One region of the Bradyrhizobium sp. GW821-FHT13H05 genome, then DNA from elsewhere that is predicted to be linked to it. Evidence: predicted binding sites of a transcription regulator. Region 1 holds the regulator's gene; each other region holds the start of a gene.
The links. Region 1 encodes PhoB, which activates phosphate uptake and scavenging genes when phosphate is short. Its sites were predicted from a motif close to TGTCATNNANCTGTCAT; they were not measured.

Region 2: a site for PhoB is predicted at 1,625-1,641, ahead of AC1RR3_RS32895 (RNA degradosome polyphosphate kinase). Genes of this name have one in related genera too.
Region 3: a site for PhoB is predicted at 2,045-2,061, ahead of AC1RR3_RS26810 (glycerophosphodiester phosphodiesterase family protein). Genes of this name have one in related genera too.
Region 4: a site for PhoB is predicted at 1,521-1,537, ahead of AC1RR3_RS10355 (UDP-2,3-diacylglucosamine diphosphatase). Genes of this name have one in related genera too.

Annotation. Positions count from the first base shown of each region.
Region 1 covers NZ_JBXAPO010000005.1:3,074-6,701, forward strand. The annotation lists gene AC1RR3_RS16820 (aspartate aminotransferase family protein) at 1-458, opposite strand, end outside; gene AC1RR3_RS16825 (GcrA family cell cycle regulator) at 913-1,425, shown strand; gene phoB (phosphate regulon transcriptional regulator PhoB) at 1,548-2,255, opposite strand; gene phoU (phosphate signaling complex protein PhoU) at 2,278-2,994, opposite strand; gene pstB (phosphate ABC transporter ATP-binding protein PstB) at 3,006-3,628, opposite strand, start outside.
Region 2 covers NZ_JBXAPO010000016.1:168,094-171,721, reverse strand. The annotation lists gene purM (phosphoribosylformylglycinamidine cyclo-ligase) at 1-103, opposite strand, end outside; gene AC1RR3_RS32905 (CDP-alcohol phosphatidyltransferase family protein) at 258-800, shown strand; gene AC1RR3_RS32900 (P-loop NTPase family protein) at 893-1,570, shown strand; gene AC1RR3_RS32895 (RNA degradosome polyphosphate kinase) at 1,715-3,628, shown strand, end outside.
Region 3 covers NZ_JBXAPO010000010.1:112,721-116,348, reverse strand. The annotation lists gene pdhA (pyruvate dehydrogenase (acetyl-transferring) E1 component subunit alpha) at 1-313, opposite strand, end outside; gene AC1RR3_RS26810 (glycerophosphodiester phosphodiesterase family protein) at 570-1,955, opposite strand; gene adh (aldehyde dehydrogenase) at 2,126-3,628, opposite strand, start outside.
Region 4 covers NZ_JBXAPO010000003.1:316,392-320,019, forward strand. The annotation lists gene AC1RR3_RS10345 (PAS domain S-box protein) at 1-242, opposite strand, end outside; gene thiD (bifunctional hydroxymethylpyrimidine kinase/phosphomethylpyrimidine kinase) at 552-1,352, shown strand; gene AC1RR3_RS10355 (UDP-2,3-diacylglucosamine diphosphatase) at 1,561-2,373, shown strand; gene AC1RR3_RS10360 (glycosyltransferase family 4 protein) at 2,373-3,446, shown strand; gene AC1RR3_RS10365 (threonine/serine dehydratase family protein) at 3,566-3,628, shown strand, end outside.

The DNA of each region.
Region 1 (3,628 bases):
AAACCTTCGAGATATTTTGCAGATCCCGTCGCGGCCAGCGTTGCCAGCGTGCGGCCGTGGAAGGCGCCTTCAAAGGTGATGATGCGGTAACGTTCCGGATGTCCCTTGGAGAAGTGATGATGGCGGACCAGCTTGATCACACCTTCCAGCGCTTCGGCGCCGGAATTGCAGAAGAACACGAAGTCCGCAAAACTCTCATTGCACAGGCGCGCGGCGAGCTTCTCGCCGTCGGGGCTCTGGAACAGGTTCGACATGTGCCAGAGCTTGGTCGCCTGCTCCTGCAACGCCTTGACCAGCGCCGGATGGGCGTGGCCGAGCGCGTTCACGGCGACGCCGGAGGTAAAATCGAGATAGCGATCGCCATTGGTCGCAATCAGCCAGCAGCCTTCGCCGCGCTCGAAACCGAGGTCCGACCTGGCGAAAACGGGGAGCAAATGCGGCGCAGCGCTGTTAGTCATGACGGTCACTTGATGTTGAGGACGGTGTGAGCGTGCATTGCGCAACGCACCATTGACCGGCCCGGAAAACGAAACGTGCCGCCTTTTAAGGGCGGCACGTGACACTATCTTATGCCGGGTAGAACGGGTGTCAATGCCGCCCGAAAGCCTCGCGAAACGCTGAATCCGTAGTCTTGCGGTGCCGAATTTACGTGGTTTTAGCCACGGAACATGTGGAAGCGAGTCGGCGGACTCTTGCGCGTGAGTCACGCCATATTGTAGCGTTTGGCTTGTCAGATACGACATCTCGTGCAGTGTTTCTGATCCTCTAAGTCCTCATGTACCGGCGTAAACGTTCGGGCGGCTCTCGGTGCCCGGCGAGCCTTAAGGGATTCTGACGGCACGGGTTTTTCAAGGCTTAGGCATTCGCCGCGAGGCGCCAGGATGGCAGCCGCACGGCGAGGGAAAGGGTGCAATGACGGTTTTGACCTGGTCCGACGATCGCGTCGAGCAGTTGAAAAAGCTCTGGGAGGCCGGATTGTCGGCCAGCCAGATTGCGGCCGAGCTCGGCAACGTGACCCGTAATGCCGTGATCGGCAAAGTGCACAGGCTCGGCCTGTCCGGCCGCGCCAAGAGCCCCTCATCGGCTGCTCCCCGGCCGCGCAAGGCGCGTCCCGCGCAGCATATGATGCGGGTGACCCGCCCGATCTCGCGCGGCAACACCGCGCTGGCGCAGGCCTTCGACGTCGAGGTCGAGGCTGAACCGGTCACCTACGACAACGTGGTGCCGATGAGCCAGCGGCTGTCGCTGCTGGAGCTGAACGAGGCGACCTGCCACTGGCCGGTCGGCGACCCCTCGAGCCCGGATTTCTTCTTCTGCGGCGGCAAGGCGCTCTCCGGCCTGCCCTACTGCGCCCAGCACTCGCGGGTGGCGTATCAGCCGGCCGCAGATCGCCGGCGGGCGCCGGCGAAGCCGGGTCCGCGCTGAGCTGGGCCCCAAACGACATCGTTCCGGCCTAATGCGCAATTGCGCACGGGGGACCGGGACGATCCGGACATAAAAAAGCGCGCCACCCGGCGCGCTTTTTATTGGCTTGCTTGCAGCAAACCTTACGTCTGCTCCGCCTTCGCGAAACGGTCATCCAGCGCGTAGCCGGCACCGCGGACGGTGCGGATCGGGTCCTGCTCGCGACCGAGATTGAGCAGCTTGCGCAGACGGCCGATGTGAACGTCGACGGTGCGCTCGTCGATATAGATGTCGCGGCCCCAGACGCTGTCGAGCAGCTGCTCGCGCGAGAACACGCGGCCGGGATGCTCCAGGAAGAACTCCAGCAGGCGATATTCGGTCGGGCCAAGGTCGATCGGCCGGCCCGAGCGCGCGACACGGCGCTTGTCGCGGTCGAGCTCGATGTCGCCATAGGCGAGCACGGTGGCGAGCCGCTCGGGGCTGGCGCGCCGCAGCAGGCCCTTCACGCGGGCGAGCAGCTCGGGCACCGAGAACGGCTTGACGATGTAGTCGTCGGCACCGGTCGCAAGACCCCGCACCCGCTCGCTCTCCTCGCCGCGCGCCGTGAGCATGATGATCGGCAGCTGCTTGGTCTCGGGCCGGGTGCGAAGCCGCCGGCACAATTCGATGCCTGACAGGCCCGGCAACATCCAGTCGAGCACGATCAGATCGGGAATGTGCTCCTTGAGGCGGGTGTCGGCGTCGTCGCCACGCATCACCGTCTCGACGTCATAGCCGTCGCCTTCGAGGTTGTAGCGGAGAAGCTCGGTGAGAGCTTCCTCGTCCTCAACCACCATAATGCGTGCGCCCATCAGGTCGTCGCTCCTTAAGTCTTCAGGTATTGGGGACCGTGGTGGCGAAGGTCGTCATGTCGCCCTTCGGCCGCTTGTCGGTGATCGCCTGGCCCTCGATCATGTAGAACACGGTCTCGGCGATGTTGGTGGCGTGGTCGCCGATCCGCTCGATGTTCTTGGCGCAGAACATCAGGTGGATGCAGAACGAGATGTTGCGCGGATCCTCCATCATGTAGGTGAGGAGCTCGCGGAACAGCGAGGTGCAGATGGCGTCGACTTCCTCGTCGCCCTTCCAAACCGCCATCGCCGCCGGCAGATCATGCGCGGCATAGGCGTCCAGCACCGACTTGACCTGCTGCTGCACGAGATCGGTCATGTGCTCCAGGCCGCGGAACAATTTGAGCGGATGGAAATCCGTCTCCAGCGCCGCGACGCGCTTGCCCATGTTCTTGGCGAGGTCGCCGATGCGCTCCAGATCGGTCGCGACGCGCATGGCGCCGACGATCTCGCGCAGATCCACCGCCATCGGCTGGCGGCGCGCGATGGTGAGCACGGCGCGCTCCTCGATCTTCTTCTGCAGCGCGTCGAGCTCGACGTCGATGGCGACGACGCGCTGGCCGAGCGCGACGTCGCGGCGGATCAAAGCGTCGACGGAATCGACGATCATGCGCTCGGCGATGCCGCCCATCTCCGCGACCAGCCGGGTGAGCTCCTGGAGGTCGGTGTCGAAGGCCTTTGCGGTATGTTCAGTACCCATGTCCCGTCTCCTCAGCCGAACCGGCCGGTGATGTAATCCTGCGTGCGCCGGTCGGTCGGCGACGTGAAGATCTTGCTGGTGTCGTCGAACTCGATCAGCTCGCCGAGATACATGAAGGCGGTCTTGTCGGAGACGCGCGCCGCCTGCTGCATGTTGTGGGTGACGATCGCGATCGTGTAGTTCTCGGACAGTTCCTGGATCAGCTCCTCGACCTTGGCGGTCGAGATCGGGTCGAGCGCCGAGCAGGGCTCGTCGAACAGGATCACCTCGGGCCGCACCGCGACCGTGCGGGCGATGCAGAGGCGCTGCTGCTGGCCGCCGGAGAGCGACAGGCCGGAGGCGTTGAGCTTGTCCTTGACCTCGTTCCACAGCGCGCCGCCGCGCAGCGCCTTCTCGACGCGGTCGTCCATCTCGGACTTCGAGATCTTCTCGTAGAGGCGGATGCCGAAGGCGATATTCTCGTAGATCGTCATCGGGAACGGCGTCGGCTTCTGGAACACCATGCCGACGCGGGCGCGCAGCAGGTTGAGGTCGAGCTTGGGATCGAGGATGTTGGTCTGGTCGAGCATCAGCTGACCGGTGACGCGCTGGCCGGGATAGAGGTCGTACATCCGGTTGAAGATGCGCAGCAGGG
Region 2 (3,628 bases), on a different contig from region 1:
CGGTGGCGCGCACCATCGGCTTGATCAGGTCGACGAGGCGGTTGCCCGCGTCGATATCGACGCCTGAATCGGCGTAAGTGAGGCCGTTTTTGCGGTCGGTCATGCCCGATTTCCAGTGGGTTTGCGGCTGGTTACGTCGAATTCCGGGGACGCGCAATGGCTCGCATGGCGCTCCTCCCTATACTATGTAGATATCAACCGGTTCAGCCTCCCAAGGGGCCGGATTCGAGGTCAGGCCGGGTGCCGGGAAGCGCCGCGTGAGTATTCCGAATATCATTACCCTGGGCCGCATCATGCTGGTCCCGATCATCGTCTGGGCCATCGTGTCGAGCCAAATGGAGGTGGCGTTCGCCGTCTTCCTGATCGCCGGCATCAGCGATGCCGTCGACGGCTTCCTGGCCAAGCGCTTCAACATGACGAGCGAGCTCGGCGCCCTGCTCGACCCGCTGGCCGACAAGGCGCTGCTGGTCTCGATCTACCTCGCGCTCGGCATCTGGGGCGACATCCCGCGCTGGATCGTGATCCTCGTGGTCTCGCGCGACATCATGATCGTCGCTGCTGTGATGGTGTCCTGGCTGTTCGACAAGCCGGTCGAGATGAAACCGTCGAAAGTATCCAAGCTAAACACAGCCGCCCAGGTCGCCTACGCTGCGTTGGTGCTGGCCGCGCTTGCCTTCGGCTTCAAACCCGGTCCCTATGATATAATCCTGATGGGCCTGGTTACGGTCTTCACGCTCTCGTCCGTCTCGCTCTACCTCGTCGAGTGGCTGCGCCACATGAGCACGATTGACGCCAAATGAGCCGGGATACGGCCCCGCAATAGGCCAACGCGGGCTCGATTAAGTCGAATCTTTCAAGCAAGGCCGGTCGTCCGGCATGGAGCAAAGCAAACGTGGCAGGCCGCGTTCACCCCCGACAATTGGCGTTTTCGCTTCCCCACGCGGAAAGCCTCAGCCGGGACAATTTTCTCGAAGGCCCCGCCAACGCCGCCGGCCTCGCTCTGATCGACGCCTGGCCGGAATGGCCGAACCGGATCATGTGGCTGGCCGGTCCGGAAGGAAGCGGCAAAAGCCATCTTGCCGCGATCTGGGCCGAGGAGGCCGGCGCCCGCTCGACCACGACCAATGCGCTGACCGCCGCCGGCGTTCCGGGCGCGCTCGCCACAGGCGCGCTGGTGGTCGAGGATCTCAAGGCCGGCGAATTTGACGAGCGCGCCCTCTTCCATTTGATGAACCTCGCCCGCGAGGACGGCGCCTACGTCCTGCTCACGGGACGCGAAGTGCCGGCCTCGCTCGAGATCGAGCTCCGCGACCTGCGCTCGCGGCTGCGCGCCGTGCCGGTCGTCGCGCTGCTGCCGCCCGACGACCAGCTGTTCCGGGGCCTGATCGTCAAATTCTGCGCCGACCGCCAGCTCAGCGTGGACGAGAGCGTGGTCAGCTACCTCGCCACCCGTCTGGAGCGGTCTTCCGCGGCGGCCCGGCAGGCCGTGGAACTGCTCGACAGCGAGGCCCTGCGGCTCGGGCGCCCGGTCACAAGGGCGCTGGCCGCCGAGCTGTTGCGGGACGCGTGAGCCGTCCGCTCCGCGCAAAGGGCCGCTTGACGCGGCGGAACAGCGGAACATCAATGTCATCGAAACGTCATCGCATTAACACATGCTCCCGCCGGTTTTGCGCGTAAGTCGCAAATCGGGGCGAACTGGATGGACCGACTTCTCATGGACTCCGTGCAAGCTGTTGAAACAAAAGAAAAAGCTCCGGAGCCCGAAGGCTTGCCGGCGATCGCCTCGAGCCCCGAGCGATTCATCAACCGCGAGCTATCCTGGCTGCACTTCAACCGTCGCGTCCTCGAGGAAGCGGTCAATCCCAGCCATCCCGTGCTGGAGCGGGTGCGATTCCTGTCGATTTCAGCGAATAACCTCGACGAGTTCTTCATGGTCCGCGTCGCCGGCATCAAGGCCCAGGTCCGCGAGGGCATTGCCGAGCGCGCCCCCGATGGCCTGACGCCGTCCGAGCAGCTGGCTCTGATCAACCGCACCGTCTCGCAGCTCGCCTCCGACCAGCAGGCGATCTGGCGCGACCTGCGCAGCGCGCTGGCCGACGTCGGCATCGTGCTGGTGGACGGCAAGGACGTCACCAAGGCGGAGCGGACCTGGGTCGAGGACTACTTCCTCAACAACGTGTTCCCGCTGCTGACGCCGCTGGCGATCGACCCCGCCCACCCGTTCCCGTTCATCCCGAGCCTCGGCTTTACCATCGCGCTCCAGCTCACGCGTGCTGCAGACGGCAAGCAGATGAACGCGCTGATCCGCATGCCCGGCAAGATCGACCGCTTCATCCGGCTGCCGACCGAGGGCAAGGTGGTGCGCCTGATCTCGCTGGAACAGGCCACAGCCCTGTTCATCAACCGCCTGTTCCCCGGCTACAATCTGCACGGCCAGGGCGCTTTCCGTGTCCTCCGCGACTCCGAGCTCGAAATCGAGGAAGAGGCCGAAGACCTCGTCCGCCTGTTCGAGACCGCGCTGAAGCGCCGCCGCCGCGGATCGGTGATCCGGCTCGAGATCGACGCCAAGATGCCGGAGCAGCTGCGCAACTTCGTGCAGCACGCGCTCTCGGCCGCCGACGACGAGGTGTTCCTGGTCGACGGCGTGCTCGCGATGAACGAGCTGTCGCAGCTCACCCGCCTCGACCGGCCCGACCTCGAATTCACCCCTTACGTGCCGCGCCATCCCGAGCGCGTGCGCGAACATGGCGGCGACATCTTTGCCGCGATCCGGCAGAAGGACCTCGTCGTCCACCACCCCTACGAATCCTTCGACGTGGTGGTGCAATTCCTCCAGCAGGCCACGCGCGACCCCGACGTCGTCGCGATCAAGCAGACGCTCTACCGCACCTCCAACAACTCGCCGATCGTGCGCGCGCTCGCGGAAGCCGCCGAAGCCGGCAAGTCCGTCACCGCGCTGATCGAGCTGAAGGCGCGCTTCGACGAGGAGGCCAACATCCGCTGGGCGCGCGACCTCGAACGCGCCGGCGTGCAGGTCGTCTATGGCTTCCTCGAACTGAAGACGCATGCAAAGCTCTCGATGGTGGTGCGTCGTGAAGGCGGCAGCCTCACGACTTACGTCCACACCGGCACCGGCAATTATCATCCGGTCACCGCGCGCATCTACACCGACCTCTCCTACTTCACCTCGGAGCCCACCATCGGCCGCGACGCTGCGCGCGTGTTCAACTTCATCACCGGCTATGCGGCGCCGAGCGATCTGGAAAAGATGGCGGTGTCGCCGCTGACCCTGCGCAAGCGCATCATCGAGCACATCCAGGGCGAGACCGCGCATGCGCGGCACGGCCGCCCCGGCGCGGTCTGGATGAAGATGAATGCGCTGGTCGACCCAGACATCATCGACGCGCTCTATGAGGCCTCGCAGGCCGGCGTGCAGGTCGAGCTCGTGGTCCGCGGCATCTGCTGCCTCAGGCCCGGTATTCCCGGCCTGTCGGAGAACATCCGCGTCAAGTCGATCATCGGACGCTTCCTGGAACACGGCCGAATCTACTGCTTCGGCATGGGCCAGGGCCTGCCGAGCGCGAAAGCGGCTGTGTATATCTCCTCGGCCGACATGATGCCGCGCAAC
Region 3 (3,628 bases), on a different contig from region 1:
CGGCCATGACGCCGTTGGCCTCCATGCCGGTGGCGAGCATGTGACCGTGATCGCGATAGCCGGTGATGACCTGATCGCCCTGCTTCAGGGCCATCTGCATGCCGACCACCACGGCCTCCTGGCCGATATAGAGGTGGCAGAAACCGCCGATCGCGCCCATGCCATAGAGCTGGCCGGCCTTTTCCTCGAACCGCCGGATCAGGAGCATGTCGCGGAGCGCCTTGAGCTCCTGCTCCCTGGTGAATTCCGGGGGCGAACCGCCGTCGATCTTGTCCTGTGCAGTGCTTGCGGCGGCTTTCTTGGGTGCGGCCATAGGAATTCCGGGTCAGAGAAAACTTCAGCCCTCTCTAACCCAAGTCAAACGCCCTTGGAAAGCACCGCGGCGACATGGCACGACTTTCATTATGCCGCACTGCAACGTGGCCGAAACTTTGCAAAACCTTTGGGCTTGATCAGGCAACTTTAGCTCACCCGTCAACGAAGGGGCTGCAAGCAGCCGACGCAAGCAAATTCGGGCACGTTGATCCGCGGGTCCGAGCCCCCGCGCGTGCCCGATTCGCAGTGCCGCCTCACCAGCCCAGCTCGCGCAAATACGCTGCACGGGCAGCAATGCCGGTATGCGTGAAGTCGGTGAACACCCCATCCACGCCGAGGCGGAAGAATTTGAGATATTCAAGGCTGGGATCGCCGCGATAGTCGGCAGCCAGATATTTCCTTTCGTTCCGGAACGTGAAGACATGCACGAACAGGCCAAGCTTGTGCGCATCGGCGACAAGGCTGGTTGCATCCTGCGTCGAAGCCTCCGGCGTCGATCCCTTGAAGGGCGTGCCGTCGGAATTGCTGTCCTTCCACGGCGCGATCTTGAGCGGAACGATGTAAGCCTTCCACGGACCGATGCCATCGGCATAGGTCTTGATCTCCGCCAGGCCCTCGGGGGTCAGCATCGCATCGTACAGGCGCGCATCGCCCTGTAGCGTCCAGTCGAACGGACGCGAATTTGTGATGTTGTTGAGCAGGACCTTGCCGGTCTTGAAGTCGATGCCGTTGCCATCGATGAGCTGGACCTGCCGCGTCTCCAGCCCATGGCTGCGCATATATTTCAGGCTGCCGGGCTCGAAGCTCTGAACAAGGATGGGGGCCTCCTTGGTGTTGAGGCCGTTGTCCTTGATGATCTTGATCAGGGCGTCCTCGAGCGGGTGGCTTCCGGGCGCGCCGCAGCCATTGGCGATCGCCTGAGCATTGTTCCAGGTCGGATTCTTGGTTTCGGGATAGACGAGGATGGGACGCGCCGTCTCCTTGCTCCTGGCCTTGGCGATGTCGATGACGTCCTGGAAACTGATGACCGGGAATTTGCCGTTGAAGACCTTTGGCCGTTCGTTGGCCGCATCATAGGTGGTGCCACCGATCCAGCTCTTCAGCTCCGCCATGGTGAAGTCGGTAATCGACCAGTCGTTGGTATGGTCCTCGCCATCGACGATCAGTGACTTCAGCACCGATTTTGGATCGGCCGGGTCGGTGAGATCCGTGAGGTAGTCAGCAGGCACGCCGGGGGAAGACGGGGCCTTGACGCGCACACCTGATACCGTGCGCTTGCGCACCGCCACGGCCGCATTGGTCTTCGCGACCTCGGCGATATTGGTGTTGTCGGCCAGCCAGGGGTTGTGACGCACCACCAGGACGCAGTCCTTGGTCAGATGCAGGTCCTCTTCGAGCGCGTCGGTTCCGAGCGCCGCGGCGAGATCATATGAGGCCTCGGTCTCTTCAGGCACCAGCCCGGGCACGCCGCGATGTCCGAGGATCAGCGGTGGCTTTCCATCAACGGTCAGGAAGTGCTTCGCGCCGACCGGCGTCGAACCGGTCTGTGCGCAGGCCAATGATAGCGGGAGGAATGCCAAGGCTGCCGCGCCGAGCAGCATCGCTCCAACATGTGCCTTCCGCGAATGACTGATCTTCATGGCCGAGCCTCCGTCTGTGCCTGGCATCGTCTCCGATGCCGCAAGCGCCGAACCGAATGAGGTCGGCGCGCTCGTCTTGTCTCAATTGTCTGACAGACGGATGACGGCGGGTCGGGCGAACGAGGGCTCGGAACGGGCGGCACAGGGTTGCGCCGCCCTCGCCTGTCCGATCAGAAGAAGCCGAGCTTCTTCGGGCTGTAGCTGACCAGCAGATTCTTGGTCTGCTGGTAGTGATCGAGCATCATCTTGTGGGTCTCGCGACCGACGCCGGACTGCTTGTAACCGCCGAAGGCCGCATGCGCGGGATAGGCGTGGTAGCAATTGGTCCAGACCCGGCCGGCCTTGATCGCCCGGCCGAAGCGATAGCAGCGGTTGGCATCGCGGCTCCAGACGCCGGCGCCGAGGCCATACAGCGTGTCGTTGGCGATCGCGAGCGCCTCCTCATCGGTCTTGAAGGTCGTGACCGAGACGACGGGACCGAAGATCTCCTCCTGGAAGATGCGCATCTTGTTGTGGCCCTCGAACACCGTTGGCTGGACATAGAAGCCACCGGAGAGATCGCCGCCGAGCTCGGCACGACCGCCGCCGGCCAGGACCTTGGCGCCCTCCTGCTTGCCGATGTCGATATAGGAGAGGATTTTTGCGAGCTGCTCGCCGGAGGCTTGCGCACCGATCATGGTGTCGGCCGCACGCGGGTCGCCCTGCTTGATGGCGGCGACGCGCTTCAGCGCCCGCTCCATGAAGCGGTCGTAGATGTCGGCGTGGACCAGCGCCCGGCTCGGACAGGTGCAGACCTCGCCCTGGTTCAGTGCGAACATGACGAAGCCCTCGATCGCCTTGTCGAAGAAATCGTCGTCCTCGGCGGTGACGTCCTTGAAGAAGATGTTCGGCGACTTGCCACCGAGCTCCAGCGTGACGGGAATGAGGTTCTGGCTGGCATATTGCATGATCAGCCGGCCCGTCGTCGTCTCGCCGGTGAAGGCGATCTTGGCGATGCGCGGGCTGGAGGCGAGCGGCTTGCCGGCTTCGAGGCCAAAGCCGTTGACGATGTTGAGAACACCTGGCGGCAGCAGATCACCGACGATCTCGGCCCAGACCATGATCGAGGCCGGGGTCTGCTCGGCGGGCTTGAGCACGACGCAATTGCCGGCTGCGAGCGCGGGCGCGAGCTTCCAGCAGGCCATCAGCAGCGGGAAGTTCCAGGGGATGATCTGGCCGACGACGCCGAGTGGCTCATGGAAATGATAGGCGATGGTGTCGTGGTCGATTTCGCCGATCGAGCCTTCCTGGCCACGGACCACGCCGGCGAAATAGCGGAAGTGATCGATGGCGAGCGGGATGTCGGCGGCGCGGGTCTCGCGGATCGGCTTGCCGTTGTCCCAGGTTTCGGCAATCGCGAGGCGCTCGAGATTCTCTTCCATGCGGTCGGCGATCCGGTTCAGGATCGCGGCACGCTCCGCAACGCTGGTGCGGCCCCAGGCGTCCTTGGCGGCATGCGCCGCATCGAGCGCGGCTTCGACGTCCTGCGCGTCGGAGCGCGCAATCTTGCAGACGATCTGGCCGTTCACCGGCGAGGCATTGTCGAAGTACTTGCCGGACTTTGGCGCGACGAACTTGCCGCCGATGAAATTGTCGTAGCGTTGGGCGAAGGGATTCTGGGTGACGCCGAGGAA
Region 4 (3,628 bases), on a different contig from region 1:
AGCACATGCGTCAGGCCGCAGGCCATGATGAAGACGGCGAAGGCCCAGAAGACCCACCCGAATTTGAGGTCGCGCCGCTTGGTGACGAGGATCGCGAGCGCAAACGGGATCGAGAAATACGCCAGGGCAATGCAGGCGTCCGAGACGACGTGCAGCCAGATCAGCTCGGGCTCCCAGAGCAGGCATATCCCGTGTGGCGAGAACATCGAGGAGTCGAGGAGACGTTCGAAGTAAGCCCACATGATTCCACCCCGATAGGCTTGCGGGCCGGGGGCGGCCCGCAACATTGACGTCGCTGGACGGTTCCATCGCCAACGTCTCACTCGTCGATGTGAACGCCAAGGGCCAAGGAGGCATCAAGGGTTTATTTTCGCGCCTTTGCACGATTGTGGGTCGACAAGGCCGCGCGGGATCGCGCCCAGCTGATTCGCGGGGGCCGGCCGGCGCCGCCGGCGATTTGCGGCGCGCGCGGCCGGCCTGACTTGCTGGCATATCCGGGGCGCGCTAGGACAGGGCATGGCGATGTCCCTCTCAAACGCATGTCTCCGGCGATGACGACGCCCGTGGCGCTCACCATCGCCGGCTCGGATTCCAGCGGCGGCGCCGGCATCCAGGCGGATCTCAAGACCTTTGCGGCGCTCGGCGTCTATGGCGCCTCCGCGATCACGGCCCTGACCGCCCAGAACACGCGCGGCGTCACCGGCATTCACGCCGTGCCGGCTGATTTCGTCACCGCGCAGATCGATGCGGTGTTCTCCGATCTCGATGTCGGCGCGGTGAAGATCGGCATGGTGGCGCAGGCCGCCAGCATCGATGCGATCGCGGCCGCGCTGTCGCGCTGGAAGCCGCAACACATCGTGCTCGATCCTGTCATGGTCGCAACCTCCGGCGACCGGCTGCTGGCTGCCGAGGCCGTGGACGCGCTACGCACAAAACTGATGCCGCTGGCCTCGGTGATCACGCCGAACCTGCCGGAAGCTGCGGCTCTGCTCGACGAGCCCATTGCGGTGAGCGAGGCCGAGATCGAGAGCCAGGGGCGCCGCCTGATGGCGCTCGGCTGCCGCGCGGTGCTGATCAAGGGCGGGCACGGCGAGGGCGCCGAGAGCATCGACTATCTCGTCAGTGCTGAAAAAACGATCGCGCTTCCCGCACCTCGCGTCGCCACCAGGAACACCCATGGCACCGGCTGCTCGCTGTCCTCCGCCGTTGCTGCGGGGCTGGCCAAAGGCGAGGATCTGGAGCAGGCGGTGCGGAGCGCCAAGGCCTGGATCAGCGCGGCGATCGCGGCGGCCGACCGCTTCAGCGTCGGTCATGGCCACGGGCCGGTCCATCATTTCCACAGATTTTACTGACGAGAGGCGCCGCGCGACGGCCGCCGCCGTAACCAATAGGGCGGCGGGCCGGGCTTTTGCGGACAATCATTGCCGCGTCATGTCGCCTGATTGTCGCATGCGACTGATATTCGCGGGGAGGGCGAGGCGAGGTTTGATTCGTATCTGAGGGTGCCTCAAAGGTTCAATGGTCATCCCCCTGTCACGGGACATTGTTACAGGCTGTCGCATGGGAAGTTACGATGTGAGTGACGAGAGCCCTGAAAGGCGCTTTCGCACCTTGTTCATCTCCGACGTTCATCTCGGAGCCCGCGGCTCGCAAGCCGACCTTCTGCTGGATTTCCTGCGCTACCACGATGCCGACACGATCTATCTCGTCGGCGATATCGTCGATGGCTGGGCGCTGAAATCGAGCTGGCACTGGCCGCAATCGCATAACGACTTGGTCCAGAAGCTGCTGCGCAAGGCGCGCAAGGGCGCCAAGGTCATTTACATCCCCGGCAATCACGACGAGTTCCTGCGTAACTATTACGGCACGCATTTCGGCGGCATCGACGTGGTCGAGAACACCGTCCACACCGGCGTGGACGGCAAGCGCTTTCTCGTCATCCACGGCGATATCTTCGATCTCGTGGTGCAGAACGCGCGCTGGCTCGCCCATCTCGGCGACAAGGCCTACGACTTCGCGATCCAGATGAATCGCTTCGTCAACTTCTTCCGGCGCATGTTCAAGGTGCCCTATTGGTCGCTGTCGCAATGGGCCAAGCAGAAGGTCAAGAACGCCGTCAACTATATCGGCGCGTTCGAGCAGGCGCTCGCCGCCGAAGCGCGCCGTCACGACGCCGACGGCGTGATCTGCGGCCACATCCACTATGCCGTGATCCGCGACGAGGGCGGCATCCGCTACATGAATTGCGGCGACTGGGTGGAGAGCTGCACCGCGCTGGTCGAGCACGACGACGGCCATTTCGAGATCATCACCTGGGCGGATCAGGCGCAAAAGCCTGCAGCCGTCCCACAGGTCGCGGCAAGGGCTGCCTGATGCGCATCCTGGTCGCGACCGACGCCTGGCACCCGCAAGTCAACGGTGTGGTTCGGACGCTGACCAAGCTTGCTGATGCATCGGAGGCGCTTCGCATCGAAGGTCTTGGCATCGAAGGTCTTGGCGTCGAGTTCACGTTCCTGACGCCGCAATCGTTCCGCACGTTTGCGATGCCAAGCTATCGCGACGTGCGGCTCGCGATGCCGCGCCCTGCGCGGATTGCGAAGCTGATCGCGGAAGCGCGCCCCGACAGCATCCACATTGCGACGGAAGGGCCGATCGGCCTGATGGTCCGCCGCTATTGCCGCCAGCGCAAGCTGCCGTTCACGACCAGCTTCCACACGCGTTTTCCCGAATACGTCCGCGCCCGGGTGCCGGTTCCGGAATCCCTGATCTGGCGGGCGCTGCGACGATTCCACAGCCCGAGCCGGGCGGTGATGGCGGCGACGCCGGCGCTGGCCCGCGAGCTCGGCGAGCGTGGCTTTGCCAATGTCGTGCTGTGGCCGCGCGGTGTCGACACACGCCTGTTCCACCCCCGCGCCATCGATCTCTGCTTCCCGGCACCGGTGTTCCTTTCGGTCGGCCGTGTCGCGGTGGAGAAGAATCTCGAGGCCTTCCTCGCCCTCGATCTGCCCGGCACCAAGGTCATCGTGGGCGACGGCCCGGCGCGCGCCTCGCTGGAAGAAGCCTATCCGGATGCGATCTTCCTTGGGCAAAAGCAGGGTGAGGAGCTGGCGGACATCTATGCCGCCGCCGACGTCTTCGTGTTTCCCAGCAAGACCGATACGTTCGGCCTGGTCCTGCTCGAAGCGCTCGCAAGCGGCCTGCCGGTCGCGGCCTTCCCGGTGAAGGGCCCCCGCGACGTCATCGGCGATGCGCCGGTCGGGGCGCTGGACCACGACCTGCGCAATGCCTGCTTCACGGCGCTCGGCGTTTCCCGGCAGGACTGCGTCGAATTCGCCGCCAACTACACCTGGGAGGCCTCCGCCCGGGCGTTTGTGGACAGCATAAAGGCGGCCGGCGCGGTGCTGCCCGGCGGGAACGGCGCGGAACAGCCACGCTTCGTCGCCTAGATTCCTGTTTTGACGCGTTTTCTTCACGCGAACCGGTATCCACTTCGCTCGAAAACGCTGTCGAACCCCTCGCGCTCAGGTGTCTTGCCCGGGCCTCATCGGCCGCGATAAGGTCAGACATGACCGAACAGCTCCTCCCGATCGGCCCCGCCGATATCGATGCCGCAGCGCGCGTGATCGCG